4 regions of the Bacillus sp. NEAU-Y102 genome follow, and region 3 is predicted to be linked to each of the others. Evidence: predicted binding sites of a transcription regulator. Region 3 holds the regulator's gene; each other region holds the start of a gene.
What was found. Region 3 encodes Rex, which represses fermentation and respiration genes when NADH is low (regulators of the CRP and FNR family bind a similar motif). Its sites were predicted from a motif close to TTGTGAAATATTTCACAA; they were not measured.

Region 1 (3,724 bases), on a different contig from region 3:
AATATTGTAACCATTTTTCCTGATAGCAGTGAGCGCTATTTAAGTAAAGACATATACAAAGGATGGGAATAAAAAATGAGAGCAAAGACAAAGTTAATTCATGGTATTCGCATAGGAGAACCTTCAACTGGATCTGTAAACGTACCGATCTATCAAACAAGTACGTACAAACAAGAAGCAGTTGGTAAGCATCAAGGATATGAATATTCACGTACAGGTAACCCAACACGTGCAGCTTTAGAAGAAATGATTGCCGTATTAGAAAACGGTCATGCTGGATTTGCATTCGGTTCTGGAATGGCTGCTATTACAGCAACAATTATGTTGTTCTCAAAAGGTGACCACGTTATTTTAACAGATGATGTTTATGGCGGAACGTACCGTGTTATTACGAAAGTATTAAACCGCTTCGGTATTGAGCATACATTTGTAGATACAACAAACTTAGAGGAAGTTGTAGAAGCGATTCGTCCAAATACGAAAGCAATTTATGTGGAAACACCAACGAACCCACTACTAAAAATTACTGATATTAAGAAAATATCTACTCTTGCTAAAGAGAATGATTTATTAACAATTATTGATAACACATTCATGACGCCGTATTGGCAGTCGCCAATTTCTTTAGGAGCAGACATTGTACTTCATAGTGCAACGAAATATTTAGGAGGTCATAGTGACGTAGTTGCAGGTCTAGTAGTTGTAAATAGCCCACAACTAGCAGAAGACCTTCACTTTGTACAAAACTCAACAGGAGGTATTCTTGGACCACAAGATAGCTTCTTACTACTTCGCGGTTTAAAAACATTAGGAATTCGTATGGAAGAACATGAAACGAATTCACGCGCTATTGCTGAATTTTTAAATAATCATCCAAAAGTAAATAAAGTATATTACCCAGGTCTTGAATCACATCAAAACCACGAATTAGCAACAGAACAAGCAAATGGATTTGGTGCTATTATCTCGTTTGATGTAGATAGTGAGGAAACATTAAATAAAGTACTTGAGAAACTGCAATACTTTACACTTGCTGAAAGCCTAGGAGCAGTAGAAAGTTTAATTTCTATCCCATCTCAAATGACACATGCATCAATCCCAGCAGATCGCCGTAAAGAATTAGGAATTACAGATACATTAATTCGTATTTCTGTCGGTATTGAAGATGGTGAAGATTTAATTGAAGATTTAGCACAAGCGCTAGCATAATAAAAATGCACTGCTAATGTGGAGCAGTGCATTTTTATTATGTTAATTTGTGAAATGTTTCACAAATTAGACATACACAAATGAAATGAATTCATGTATATTGAATTCATGAAATGTTATTCATAAATAAACTTGTGAAATACTTCACAAACAGTGGGATTCATGTAGGACGGTAACTCTATTTTTTTTCGCTAATCGGGACTTATTATGACCTATAGGGACTTATAAAGACCGTGATAACAGAATAGGAGGAAATTTACATGGTAGTCAAAGAGAAAGTTGTAAATGAAATGCAAGAGGTAAAAGAGATGATTGATACGTTAGTAAATAACGGTCAACAAGCTTTACAAGCATTAGAAAGTTTTACACAAGAGCAGATTGACAACATTGTTCATGAAATGGCATTAGCAGGTGTTGATCAACATATGCCACTTGCAAAATTGGCTGTTGAAGAAACAGGCCGTGGTGTCTATGAAGACAAATGCATTAAAAATATTTTTGCCACTGAATATATTTGGCATAGTATAAAGCAAGATAAAACGGTAGGAATTATTCACGAAGATCCTCATGAAGAAATAATAGAAATTGCAGAACCTGTCGGTGTAGTAGCTGGGGTAACACCAGTAACGAATCCAACGTCGACAACAATGTTTAAAGCGTTGATTGCGATAAAAACGAGAAATCCAATTATTTTCGCATTTCATCCTTCTGCACAAAATTGTTCGGTGGCAGCAGCGAAAACCGTATATGATGCAGCAATGAAAGCTGGTGCACCAAAACATTGTATTCAATGGATTGAAAGACCGTCTGTCGAAGCGACGAAACAATTAATGAACCATGAGGGTGTGGCACTCGTTCTAGCAACTGGAGGCGCTGGTATGGTGAAATCAGCTTACTCTACTGGAAAACCAGCGCTAGGTGTAGGTCCTGGTAATGTACCGTGTTATATAGAAAAATCAGCACATGTAAAACGAGCTGTTAATGATTTAATTTTATCGAAAACATTTGATAACGGTATGATTTGTGCATCGGAACAAGCAATCATTGTCGATAAAGAAATCTATGATGATGTTAAAACAGAAATGATCGAAAACAATTGTTACTTTGTAACAGAAGAAGAAAGAAAAAAATTAGAAAAGCTCGTTATAAATGAAAATACATGTGCAGTAAATAGTGATATTGTAGGAAAATCAGCACAGTATATTGCCGAATTAGTTGGGATTACTGTTCCTGAACATACAAAAATGCTTGTAGCTGAAATTCAAGGTATCGGAGCAGCATACCCGTTATCTCGTGAGAAACTGAGCCCAGTATTAGCCTGTGTGAAGGCGAATTCATTAGAAAAAGGATTTACATATTGCGAAGAAATGTTGAACCTCGGTGGTTTAGGACATTCAGCAGTTATTCATTCTACAAATAAAGAAGTGCATAAGCAATTTGGATTACGTATGAAAGCTTGCCGTCTCATTGTAAATGCACCTTCATCACAAGGTGGAATAGGGGATATATATAACGGATTTATTCCGTCACTTACACTTGGTTGTGGTTCATACGGAAAGAATTCAGTTTCCAAAAATGTAACGGCGACTCATTTATTAAATATAAAAAGGCTGGCAAATAGAAAAAAGAATATGCAGTGGTTCAAATTGCCACCAAAAATTTATTTTGAAAAACATGCTACAGCGTATTTAGCAAATATGCCTAACATTTCACGTGCATTTATTGTAACGGATCCTGGAATGGTTGAACATGGCTATGTGGATACAGTCACGCACTATTTAAACAAGCATGCAAATGATGTGAAAATTGAAGTTTTCTTTGAGGTCGAACCAGATCCATCAGATGAAACTGTCTTTAAAGGTGCGGAAATGATGAGAAGCTTTAAGCCAGATGTAATTATCGCACTTGGTGGTGGTTCAGCTATGGATGCAGCAAAAGGAATGTGGTTATTCTATGAGCATCCAGAAACGACATTCTATGGCATTAAACAGAAGTTTTTAGATATAAGAAAACGTACATGTAAATATCCGGAATTAGGAAATAAGGCGCAGTTTGTTGCGATTCCAACAACATCAGGAACAGGATCAGAAGTGACACCATTTGCGGTTATTACAGATAAGAAAAATAATATAAAGTATCCGCTCGCAGATTATGAATTAACACCAGATGTAGCAATTGTTGATCCGCAATTTGTAATGACAGTACCACCACATGTAACAGCAGATACTGGTATGGATGTTTTAACACATGCAATTGAGGCGTATGTGTCTGTTATGGCAAATGACTATACAGATGGATTAGCATTAAAAGCTATTGATCTCGTATTCAAATATTTACCGAGAGCATATAAAGATGGAAATGATGAAGAAGCACGGGAAAAAATGCATAACGCTTCTGCAATTGCAGGGATGGCATTTGCAAATGCTTTTCTAGGTATTAATCACAGCTTAGCACATAAAATTGGTCCAGAATTCCATATTCCGCACGGACGTGCAAATGCAATTCTTATGCCGCA
Region 2 (3,724 bases), on a different contig from region 3:
TAATAGAGAATGTATTAGAAATACCATCTTGTGCATCTTCATATGGTAATTTAGCTACAGATAATAATGAAGCTAATGCACCTTTTGTATCACGTCCGTGCATTGGATTTGCACCTGGTGCAAATGGTTCTCCAGTACGGCGTCCATCTGGAGTGTTACCAGTTTTCTTACCGTATACAACGTTAGATGTAATAGTTAAAATTGACATTGTATGAACGGAATTACGATATGTTTTATGTTTACGAAGTTTATTCATAAATGTTTTCACGAGATTTACAGCGATTTCATCTACACGATCATCATTGTTACCGTATTTAGGGAAGTCTCCTTCAATTTCGAAGTCCACTGCAATACCGTTTTCATCACGGATTGGTTTTACTTGTGCGTATTTAATTGCACTTAATGAGTCTGCTACTACAGATAGACCCGCGATACCTGTTGCCATTGTACGAAGAACATTCGTATCATGAAGTGCCATTTCAATACGTTCATAGCTATATTTATCATGCATGTAATGGATAACATTTAGTGTGTTTAAATATAGACCCGCTAACCATTCCATTGTCATATCAAACTTATGCATAACTTCTTCGTAATTTAATACTTCAGAAGTAATTGGTGCGTACTCAGGACCAACTTGTGCTTTTGATTTTTCATCTTTACCACCGTTAATCGCATATAATAATGCTTTCGCTAAGTTTGCACGAGCTCCGAAGAACTGCATTTGCTTACCGATTCTCATTGCAGATACACAACAAGCAATTCCGTAATCATCGCCGTAATCAGCACGCATAATGTCATCATTTTCATATTGAATTGCTGATGTTTTGATGGACATTTTCGCACAGTAGTTTTTAAAGTTCTCTGGTAATTGTTTAGACCAAAGAACTGTTAAATTCGGTTCTGGAGCTGGTCCTAAATTATCTAATGTATGCAAGAAACGGAATGAGTTCTTTGTTACTAATGGACGACCATCTAATGCAATACCACCGATAGATTCAGTTACCCAAGTTGGGTCACCAGAGAATAATTCATTATAATCAGGTGTTCTTGCGAATTTCACAAGACGTAATTTCATAATGAAGTGATCTACAATTTCTTGTACTTCTTCTTCTGTTAAAGTACCATTTGCTAAATCTCTTTCAATGTAAATATCTAAGAATGTAGAAGTACGTCCAAGACTCATTGCAGCTCCGTTTTGCTCTTTAATCGCCGCAAGATATGCGAAGTATAACCATTGGAACGCTTCTTGTGCATTTGTTGCTGGTTTAGAAATATCGAAACCATGAGAAGCAGCCATTTGTTTTAGTTCTTGAAGTGCACGCATTTGCTCAGATAATTCTTCGCGTAAACGCATTGTATCTTCGCTCATTACACCACCAGTTAAATTCAAATCAGCTTTTTTCGCTTCAATTAAATGATCAATACCATATAATGCTACGCGTCGATAGTCACCGATAATGCGTCCACGACCGTATGCATCTGGAAGACCAGTAATAACGCCTGATTTACGTGCATTTCTCATTTCTGGTGTATAGGCATCGAATACACCTTGGTTATGAGTTTTTCTCCAATCTCTAAAAATACGACTAAGTTCTTTGTCCATTTCGTATCCATAAGATTCACAAGCTTGCTCCGCCATACGAATACCACCATATGGTTGTAAAGAACGTTTAAATGGTTTATCAGTTTGGAAACCGACTACCTTTTCAATATCTTTATTTAAGTATCCTGGGTCATGTGATGTAATAGAAGAAACAATTTTTGTATCCATATCAAGAACGCCACCGTTTTCACGTTCTTTTGTTGTTAAATCCATTACTTGATCCCAAAGTTGTTTCGTTGCTTCAGTTGCTTCTGCTAAGAAAGATTCGTCTCCTTCGAAAACGTTTACATTATTTAAAATGAAATCGCGAACATCAATCTCTGCTTTCCATTTTTCACCTTTAAAGTTTTCCCATGCGTTTTTAACATTTTCTAATACTTGAGTCATCCTAATCTCCTCCATTTTTGATTAGTACAGGACTAAGATTTTTTATATAACAGCTTACACACTTAGAATACTACTTTTTTAAGAAAGTGAACGAAATAGTTGTGACATGTTTGTGAAAAGTTGAGCAAACCACTATATATATAGTGGTAACTTCATTTAAAAGTCTTTAAAATTAACCCTTTCCTTAATTGTATTTTTTTGGTATTCTTATATACGAGTCCTATTTTGTAATATAAGAACAATACCCATTGTAGAGCTGTAATACTCTTATCTCCTAATCTGTTATAGTTTTTATAACAGAACAAAAAAGTGTACACATGTTGTACACTTTTTTGTTACTTCTATAAAACATCTCTTTTTCTATTGCCATCATAGAATCCGCCACGATTGTCTGTTAATGCAATTATTTGCTCTAGTCCCTCTATATGATCACCTATAATTCGAAGTACAGCTGGAGGATGACCTATTTTTGCAAAATGTTCACTGGGACGAATACGGTTCATCTTATCAACCTCAACACGATATACACACGCAATTTCAAATCCAGAAAGAAGAGCCTTCACTTGTGCTACACAAGGTGACAATAAAGATTTATACCCAATTGCTTTCAAACACTTGTGGCTAAATGCATTAGGTACCGCAATAAGTGATCCTACCCCTAAATCCTTTCTATCACAAGCTAAATTTAGTGCATACTTAAACGCAGTTACAAGATGAAGTGGTACTCTTAGATCTAAATAATGATTTAAATCATTTAATGCGACGTCCTTTCCATCTGCAATAGCTTTTGCAAAAGGATATAGCTCCCTAGCTGGAATAACAAAATCACCATCTATAAATAACACAATTTCTCCTTTTGCAAAATAAGTTCCAAGTGAACGCCCTACATCGTTTCCAAGGGCTTCTTTATATACAATTGTCGTTGCGCCCTTGTCTTTTGCAATCGTTGCTGTTTTATCTGACGAACCATTTACGACGACGATGATTTCAAAAGGTTCAATTTTACGAAGCTCTTCTATAACGTTTCCAATTGTTTTCTCTTCATCTTGTACAGGAATAACAACCGATAGTTGCTTTCCTTTATACAAATTGGATGTAACGCCCCATCCTTGATAAAAATCTTCGAAATTTAAAGTATGATAGACGCTATTCCTTTTCCTATTTCCATCATAATATCCCCCGCGTGTATCACTGCTTACTATCCGTTCCGCAACAGCTTCTATATGATCACCTATCATTCTTCTTTCAGATTGAGAAAGGCTCGTGCCATATGCAGCATGTTCAACCGGTCGAAATTTATTCGGCGTAATAACATCAATAGCACAATGACGGCTAATTCTCCATTTACTTTGTGCTATACGTAAATGAGCTACAATAGGATTAACTAAACATTCGTATCCAATACTCTGGACGACTTCTTTCGTCAACGCATGAGGTACAGATAATAAAGAATCTATTTTTAATTCTTCACGCTCTAACATTGCATTTAATATTTGACGCCACACTGTAACAGAATGGGGTTTTTGTTTCTTTAAAAACAATGCGTCCAAATTATTTAAAACGATGTCAGTCTGATCATGTAAAATCGGATTAAGAAACAATTGTAATTTTGAAGTTGGAATAGCAAAGTCCCCATCTATAAATAGTAATACATCACCTATCGCATATTTTGCGCCAACTGCACGTCCAACATCGTTTCCTAATAGTTCTGTATGCCTGATTACTTTACAT
Region 3 (3,724 bases):
TCCTTATTTAAATACTCTTATACATGCAGCTCTTCCCACTCTGCCATACAAGTTTCAAGCTGTTCTTGTAGCGTTTGTTTTTTAGTTGTAATTTCACTAGCTTTTTCATAATCTGCATATATTTCTGGTAAGCAAAGTTGATCTTCTAACGTAGCAATTTCTTCTTCTAAGTTTACGATATTTTGTTCTAGCTCTTCAATTTTTCGAGTGCGTTGACGTTCTAATTGTTTACGCTCTTTTTCTTCGAGATAATTTAATTTTTCTTGAGCTACAGTTTTTTGAACAGGTGCCTGATTTTCTTGCTGTTCAAGTTGTTCAAATGCTGCCCGTTCAATCATTTCATTTTTCTTCTCCACATAGTAATCGTAATCACCTAAATATTCCTGTGCGCCTTCTGTTGATAACTCAACCACAGTCGTTGTTACACGGTTAATAAAGTAGCGGTCATGTGAGACAAATAGAAGAGTCCCTGGATAATCAATTAAAGCATTCTCTAAAATCTCTTTACTATTTAAATCAAGGTGGTTCGTAGGCTCATCCAGAATTAATAAATTTGACTTTTGCATCATAAGTTTCGCAAGAGCTAATCGAGCTTTTTGTCCACCACTAAGGGAAGATACTGGTTTCAGTACATCATCTCCTGTGAATAAAAAATTCCCGAGTATAGTACGGATTTCTTTTTCAGGTTGCAGTGGATATTCATCCCATAGTTCATTTAAAACCCGTTTAGAAGATGTTAAGTTTGCTTGTTCTTGATCATAATAGCCAACAGATACATTTGATCCGAAAGAAACATTACCATTTAATAGTGGTAACTTATTCACAATAGATTTTAATAATGTGGATTTCCCAATTCCGTTTGGACCAACTAAGGCAACACTATCTCCGCGAGTTAAGCGCATAGTTACGTGTTCAATTATAGGGTCCTCCTCATAGCCGATGGTTGCATCTTTTACTTGTAAAACATCATTTCCACTTTGCTTTTCAATATCGAAGTGGAATGATGCTGACTTAGAATCCCCTAATGGTCTCGTTAATAATTCCATTCTGTCCAGTTGTTTACGGCGACTTTGAGCACGTTTCGTTGTAGAAGCGCGAGCTATATTCTTTTGAACGAAGTCCTCAAGTTTTGCGATTTCATCTTGTTGTTTTTCGTAACGTTTCATTTCTTGATCATATAATGCTGATTTTAAGTCTAAATATTTACTGTAGTTACCAACAAATCGTCTGCTTTCTTTATTCGAAATTTCATATACTTGTGTAACGAGTTTGTCTAAGAAATAACGGTCATGGGAAACGATTAATATTGCGCCAGGATAACCTTGTAAATATTGCTCAAGCCATGTTAATGTTTCAATGTCTAAATGGTTTGTAGGCTCGTCCAAAATAAGTAAGTCTGGTTTTGTTAATAATAATTTCCCGAGAGCTAATCTTGTTTTTTGCCCGCCACTTAAAGTAGAGATCGTCGTCTGGTGTGTTTCAACTGGGAAGCCAAGGCCGCTTAAAATGGAGCGAATATCCGCTTCGTATTGATATCCACCTTGATCTTTATAATTGAGTTGCAATTGGTCATAATCAGCTAACAATCTTTCATATATAGCTTCGTTTGAAAAGTTTTCTTCTTTTCCCATTTCTTGCTCAAGCTTTCGAAGTTTTGTCTCCATTTGCTGTAAGTGGGTAAAGACGGTTAGCATTTCATCCCAAATTGTTAAAGACGTTTCTAGGCCAGTATTTTGAGCTAAATACCCGATTGAGACATCTTTCGGTTTTATAATTTCGCCACCATCATGTGATAACTCACCAGCGATAATTTTTAATAATGTAGATTTTCCAGCTCCATTCCTTCCAACTAATGCGATACGATCTTTTGTTTGTACTTCCAATTTTATGTTTGCAAGAATTGTTTCTGCACCGTATAATTTCGAAAGTCCATTTACTTGTAATAAAATCAATGTTCTCACCTCAAATAATTTCTTAACTTTGCCATGTTTATATTTCTCAATCATACTAAAAATAGTGTATAGTTTAAAATAAAGAGAGAATACTTCTTCTCTTTATTATACAAGGAATTTAATGAGTGCTAAACTTCTGTATTTGATTAAAGTATATGAATAAAGATAGGAAGAGAGGAGAGGTCATATGGATCAGCAAAAGATTCCACAAGCCACTGCTAAAAGATTGCCTCTATACTATCGATTTATCCAAAACTTATCTCTTTCTGGTAAGCAGCGTGTTTCATCGGCCGAATTGAGTGAAGCGGTAAAAGTAGATTCCGCAACAATACGAAGAGATTTTTCGTATTTTGGAGCATTAGGGAAAAAGGGATATGGATATAACGTAAATTATTTATTATCATTTTTCCGCGAAACACTTGATCAAGATGATATAACGCGTGTAGCACTTATTGGAGTAGGTAATTTAGGGACCGCTTTCTTACATTATAATTTCACGAAAAACAATAATACAAAAATTGAAATGGCATTTGATGTTAGTGAAGAGAAAGTTGGAACAGAAATCGGGGGCATTCCTGTATATCATTTAGATGAATTAGAAGAGAGATTATCAAATGATATACAAGTGGCAATATTAACAGTACCGGCTACAGTAGCACAAGCTGTAGCAGATAGATTAGCTGAAACGAGCGTGCACGGTATTTTGAATTTCACACCAGCACGATTAAACGTATCAGAGAATATTAGAATTCATCATATTGATTTAGCTGTAGAGTTACAAACATTAGTTTACTTTTTGAAAAACTATCCACAATAAAACGCAGAGGAAGCGACCTCTGCGTTTTATTATTGTTTCTTCTTTGTGAATTTAACTAATATAAGGCGAAGTGCCAAATTAAAATCAATTGTTGCCATAACTGCAAATAGTATTGTCCACACATTCCAGATTGTATCTGTCACGTTCGTAATGGCGAAGCGTGTAAAGATACATCCAAGAAGGAAGTATAATGCGGCCATGAACAATGGTGAGTTTCTCATACAAAAAATCCTCCGATAAATCCTTGCATTTTTTCAGCTTCTTTAATCATTTCTTGAATTTGCTCATTGCTCATAAAAATTTGCCCAATAGCGACTAATGTATTCATCGCAACATGAGCTGCAATAGGAACGATAATGCGCTTCGTCTTCACATATAAGAAGGCGAATACGAGCCCCATAGCAGTGTATACCAATAAGTGAGTAAAATCAAAATGAATTGCTGCGAATACAAGTGAACTAATGATAGCTGCAATAAAGAAGTTGAACTTCTTATAAAGTGCACCGAATAGAATTTTTCTAAATACGATTTCTTCTAAGATAGGTCCGATTATAGATACAACAATAAGGAACCAAGGAGTAGTTCGTGCAATTTCCATCAGTTTCATTGTATTTTCTGAACCTTGTTTAATTCCTAGTAGCTGCATCTCGATCATACCGGCAACTATTTGTGAAAAGAAAGCTAAGAATAATCCGATGAAAATCCACCCAATTGTAGCTGGAACAGAAGAGCGCGTTGCATCTAAATGTCTGTCGCGAATATCTGTTCTAAGTAACCAAAGTACGATACATAATGCAACAAAGAAGCTAATAATTGCCCAGTGTCCCATTATGATTTGTCCTTTTTCCTCAATGGTAAATCCTCTATTATCATAGAGTCCTGTTTTTAGGAGAAGTGGTAATCCAACAGCGCCAGATAATTGCATTAAAATGTATGTAACGATAATCCACCAGTA
Region 4 (3,724 bases), on a different contig from region 3:
AGAACCGGAAAATAAAATATCCGAATGAAGATATTTTAACAGGTTGACAACCGTAGAAATTATCCATATAATGAGAATACAATAGCATATCTCCAAAGGGGAGTAGCGTCCAAGAAAATTTCTTGGAAACAAAGTCGTCATTACGTAGAACTTAGTTCTTCCGGCTTTGTTGGCATTTTCATTACATATGTCTAGCAAGACCTTTGCCTATTAACGGCAGAGGTCTTTTTTGTATTCATTTCCAGATTCTTCCAAAGTTAATAGGCAGGAGTATGGGGAAACTAAATAGTGGGGAAATTCTTCACTTATTTAGAACTTATAGAAATGAGAGGAGAATGTACATGGATGTATCATTATTATTGGAGTATGGTTGGGTATTACTCATCCTAATTGCACTTGAAGGAATTTTAGCGGCTGATAACGCTCTTGTTCTTGCAATTATGGTAAAACATTTACCAGAAGAAAAACGAAAGAAAGCACTATTTTATGGATTAGCGGGGGCATTTGTTTTCCGATTCGGATCGTTATTTATGATTTCGTTCTTAGTCGATGTATGGCAAGTGCAAGCAATCGGTGCCATCTACCTTATGTTTATCGCTGGTAATCACTTATTTAAAACGTATGTTAAAAAGAATACGGATGAAGAAACTGAAGAAAAAGAAGCAAAGAAAAAACAAGAGAACTTTTGGTGGACTGTATTTAAAGTTGAGGTTGCTGATATCGCCTTCGCAGTTGATTCAATTTTAGCTGCTGTTGCACTAGCAATGACTTTACCAAAAACAGGATTAGGTACAATTGGTAGTCTTGATACTGGGCAATTCGTTGTTATCTTTGTGGGTGGACTTATCGGATTAATCATTATGCGATTTGCAGCAACTGCTTTCGTACAAATCTTAAAACGTAAACCAGGACTTGAAACTGCAGCATTCTTAATTGTAGGTTGGGTTGGTGTAAAGCTAGCAGTTTATACATTAGCACACCCTGCATTAAATGTAATTCCACATTCATTCCCAGAATCCACTCCGTGGAAGCTTACATTCTGGATTGTATTAGTCGGAATCGCAGTTGGTGGTTGGTTCTTCTCAAAAGAAGTAGAAGTAAAAGTAGAAAAGAATTTAGACGAAAAAGCGCTGTAATTACAGCGCTTTTTCTTTTTGCTTTCTTCCTCTCAATATCCAGAAAAAATTCCATTATACTATCTTTTGTAAACGCTTTCTCAATATATGTATGTCCTTTTTGTGAAACATTGCACAAACTTATTGAAAGTGAGAACAATTCCATGTACTTTATTCATATAAGGAGTATTTATAGAAGATTTACTAAAGGAGCGTATTACTCATGCTAGAACAAGGACTAGATTATGTTGTCAAACTGGCTAAAAGCAAAAAGAAAATGCTAGATACAAACCCAATGCAATATTTCATTCGTGCTGCACTTGCGGGTATTTATATCGGTTTTATTATTGTACTATGTTTTAAATTAGGTAATTTTTTTCACATTGCAGATTCACCAGCAACTTATTTAGCTGCTTCTATGTTTTTCGGGATTGCTCTCGTACTTATTATATATGGCGGTGCTGAATTGTTTACTGGAAACACAATGTACTTTACTGTAGCAACTTTAAGAAAGGAAACAACGATTTCTGATACACTGCGTAACTGGGTTGCTTGTTACGCAGGTAACTTAGGTGGCGCGTTATTCTTTGCCTTACTATTTTACGCAACTGGAATTTTTGAAGCAATTGATCACGGTCACTTAATGAGTAAAGTCGTTGAAGGAAAGATGAACACACCTACAATGCAGTTATTCTTTAAAGCCATTTTATGTAACTGGCTCGTATGTCTTGCTTGCTTCTTACCTTCTCAGGTCAAAGGTGACACAGCAAAAATAATGGTCATGATGCTACTTGTTTTCACATTCTTCTTATCTGGTTACGAACATAGTATTGCAAACTTATCACTCTTTGCTTTATCTTTAGTTTCACCGCATCCTGAGACAATTTCTTTTTCAGGTGCTATTCATAACTTAATTCCTGTTACAATCGGTAACATTATTGGCGGATCAGTATTTGTCGGTATGGTATACCACTACTTAACTAAGAAAACACCTGACGTTCAACAGGAAGAAACTGAAATCGCAGCAGCTCAACAAGAAGAGATTATTCCTTTACAAGCACATATGAAACATTAAAAACTCCAAAGTTTTACTTTGGAGTTTTTAGCTTCCCACATATTTAACAACAAGGTGAGGATTAATTTCTCCTTCTTCCTTTCCCTTATCCAATCTTTGTTTCATCTTATGCATACCGATGATATCATTCGTATGAAGGTGAATTTCATTTACATATAACCCTTCTGTACAAAAGGCTTCTACAAAATCTAGTCCACTTTTTTCTCCCCATCCCATATTAAAATCAAGGGAAAGAATATTCACACCATAATCCCGAACCATTTGTAAGGTACATTCTACTGTAGTTGCCGGCACATACCCGAACGGACAACTTCTTTGATCATCCATATATACGTTCATTTTCTATTCCCTCTCTACTTTGAATATGCGACCAATACATAACATATTGCCCCAAGGCTAATAAAAGGACCAAATGGAATGGGCTTTCGTACTTCTATACGCTTTAATACGATCCCAATCCCGAAAAAACAAAGACTAAAACAAGATGCTAAAAATAAAATGATAAAAACTCCCTTCACTCCTACTATAAACCCAAGCAACGAAAGTAGTTTTATATCTCCACCGCCAAGCCCTTCTGGATATATCTTTTGCATGCAATATAACAAAATGAATATAACACCACTACCAACTATACTATCTGTCCAAGTAACTAATTGTACAAAAACACTTTCGAGAATGAGTAAAACGGCAAATGAAATTAAAATACGATCAGGAATTAACATATATAAGTAATCTGTAAGTGAAATAATAAGAAGTAGCGAAAAAAGGGATAAAATGATAATAAGCTCTCGTTCTATTCCAATCATATACACGGTAAGAAGAAATATACTTCCTGTTATACATTCAAATGCTACATACATAATCGGAATTTGCCTCTTACAATTCGTACAACAGCCTCTTTGTATATAAAATGAAATGATGGGGATTAGTTCTTTTGGCCTTAGCACATATTTACAATAATGACAATGTGAACGCGGGGTAATGATAGACTCCCCTAATGGAACCCTCATCGCAACTAACATAAAAAAAGACCCAAACACCATTCCTGCTAACAGTGCATATAAATAAGTGAACATCCCTTCCTCTCCTTTCCCAAAAAACATAGCAAAAAAAGGAGAGAACTTCTACTTCATATTATCCATTATTCTACTAAAAAAGCAGGCCATTTTCTGGCCTGCTTTCCCCTCTTTTATACGATGAAATATATTACTTTTAATGGTCCATGTACTCCGACAACAAGATTCATCTCAATGTCAGCCGAGTTACTTGGTCCTGTAATAAAGTTAATACAAGATGCCGCTGTCTCGCCATCTTCTACACGTGAGTTCATATCCTGAACTGCTTGTGTAATACGAGGCACAAGTGTTTCACGTGGAATAATAGCTAAATATACAGTCGGTAAAAAATGTAAAGAACGTCCTTGTCCTTTATGACTTTGTACAACAATTGTACCAGATTCAGCTAATGTATAATCACTAAATGCAATACCAATATTCGCTTTTTCAGCTAAACGCATATTTCCGTCTTTTCTCTC

Region 1: a site for Rex is predicted at 1,257-1,274, ahead of adhE (bifunctional acetaldehyde-CoA/alcohol dehydrogenase). Genes of this name have one in related genera too.
Region 2: a site for Rex is predicted at 2,104-2,121, ahead of pflB (formate C-acetyltransferase). Genes of this name have one in related genera too.
Region 4: a site for Rex is predicted at 1,237-1,254, ahead of ACYFX0_RS07615 (formate/nitrite transporter family protein). Genes of this name have one in related genera too.

The regions. Positions count from the first base shown of each region.
Region 1 is NZ_JBTWFK010000003.1:53,688-57,411, reverse strand. Features, by position in the region: gene ACYFX0_RS09690 (O-acetylserine dependent cystathionine beta-synthase) at 1-72, shown strand, start outside; gene ACYFX0_RS09685 (bifunctional cystathionine gamma-lyase/homocysteine desulfhydrase) at 76-1,209, shown strand; gene adhE (bifunctional acetaldehyde-CoA/alcohol dehydrogenase) at 1,470-3,724, shown strand, end outside.
Region 2 is NZ_JBTWFK010000009.1:181,308-185,031, reverse strand. Features, by position in the region: gene pflB (formate C-acetyltransferase) at 1-1,993, opposite strand, end outside; partial or broken gene ACYFX0_RS22575 (hypothetical protein) at 2,146-2,366, opposite strand; gene ACYFX0_RS22570 (glycosyltransferase family 2 protein) at 2,335-3,724, opposite strand, start outside.
Region 3 is NZ_JBTWFK010000024.1:10,365-14,088, reverse strand. Features, by position in the region: gene ACYFX0_RS30545 (ABC-F family ATP-binding cassette domain-containing protein) at 18-1,952, opposite strand; gene ACYFX0_RS30540 (redox-sensing transcriptional repressor Rex) at 2,140-2,769, shown strand; gene ACYFX0_RS30535 (YdiK family protein) at 2,799-2,990, opposite strand; gene ACYFX0_RS30530 (CPBP family intramembrane glutamic endopeptidase) at 2,987-3,724, opposite strand, start outside.
Region 4 is NZ_JBTWFK010000002.1:223,763-227,486, forward strand. Features, by position in the region: gene ACYFX0_RS07605 (TrkH family potassium uptake protein) at 1-47, shown strand, start outside; yybP-ykoY riboswitch at 86-259, shown strand; gene ACYFX0_RS07610 (TerC family protein) at 342-1,136, shown strand; gene ACYFX0_RS07615 (formate/nitrite transporter family protein) at 1,339-2,190, shown strand; gene ACYFX0_RS07620 (cyclic-phosphate processing receiver domain-containing protein) at 2,218-2,529, opposite strand; gene ACYFX0_RS07625 (prepilin peptidase) at 2,544-3,266, opposite strand; gene ACYFX0_RS07630 (LutC/YkgG family protein) at 3,380-3,724, opposite strand, start outside.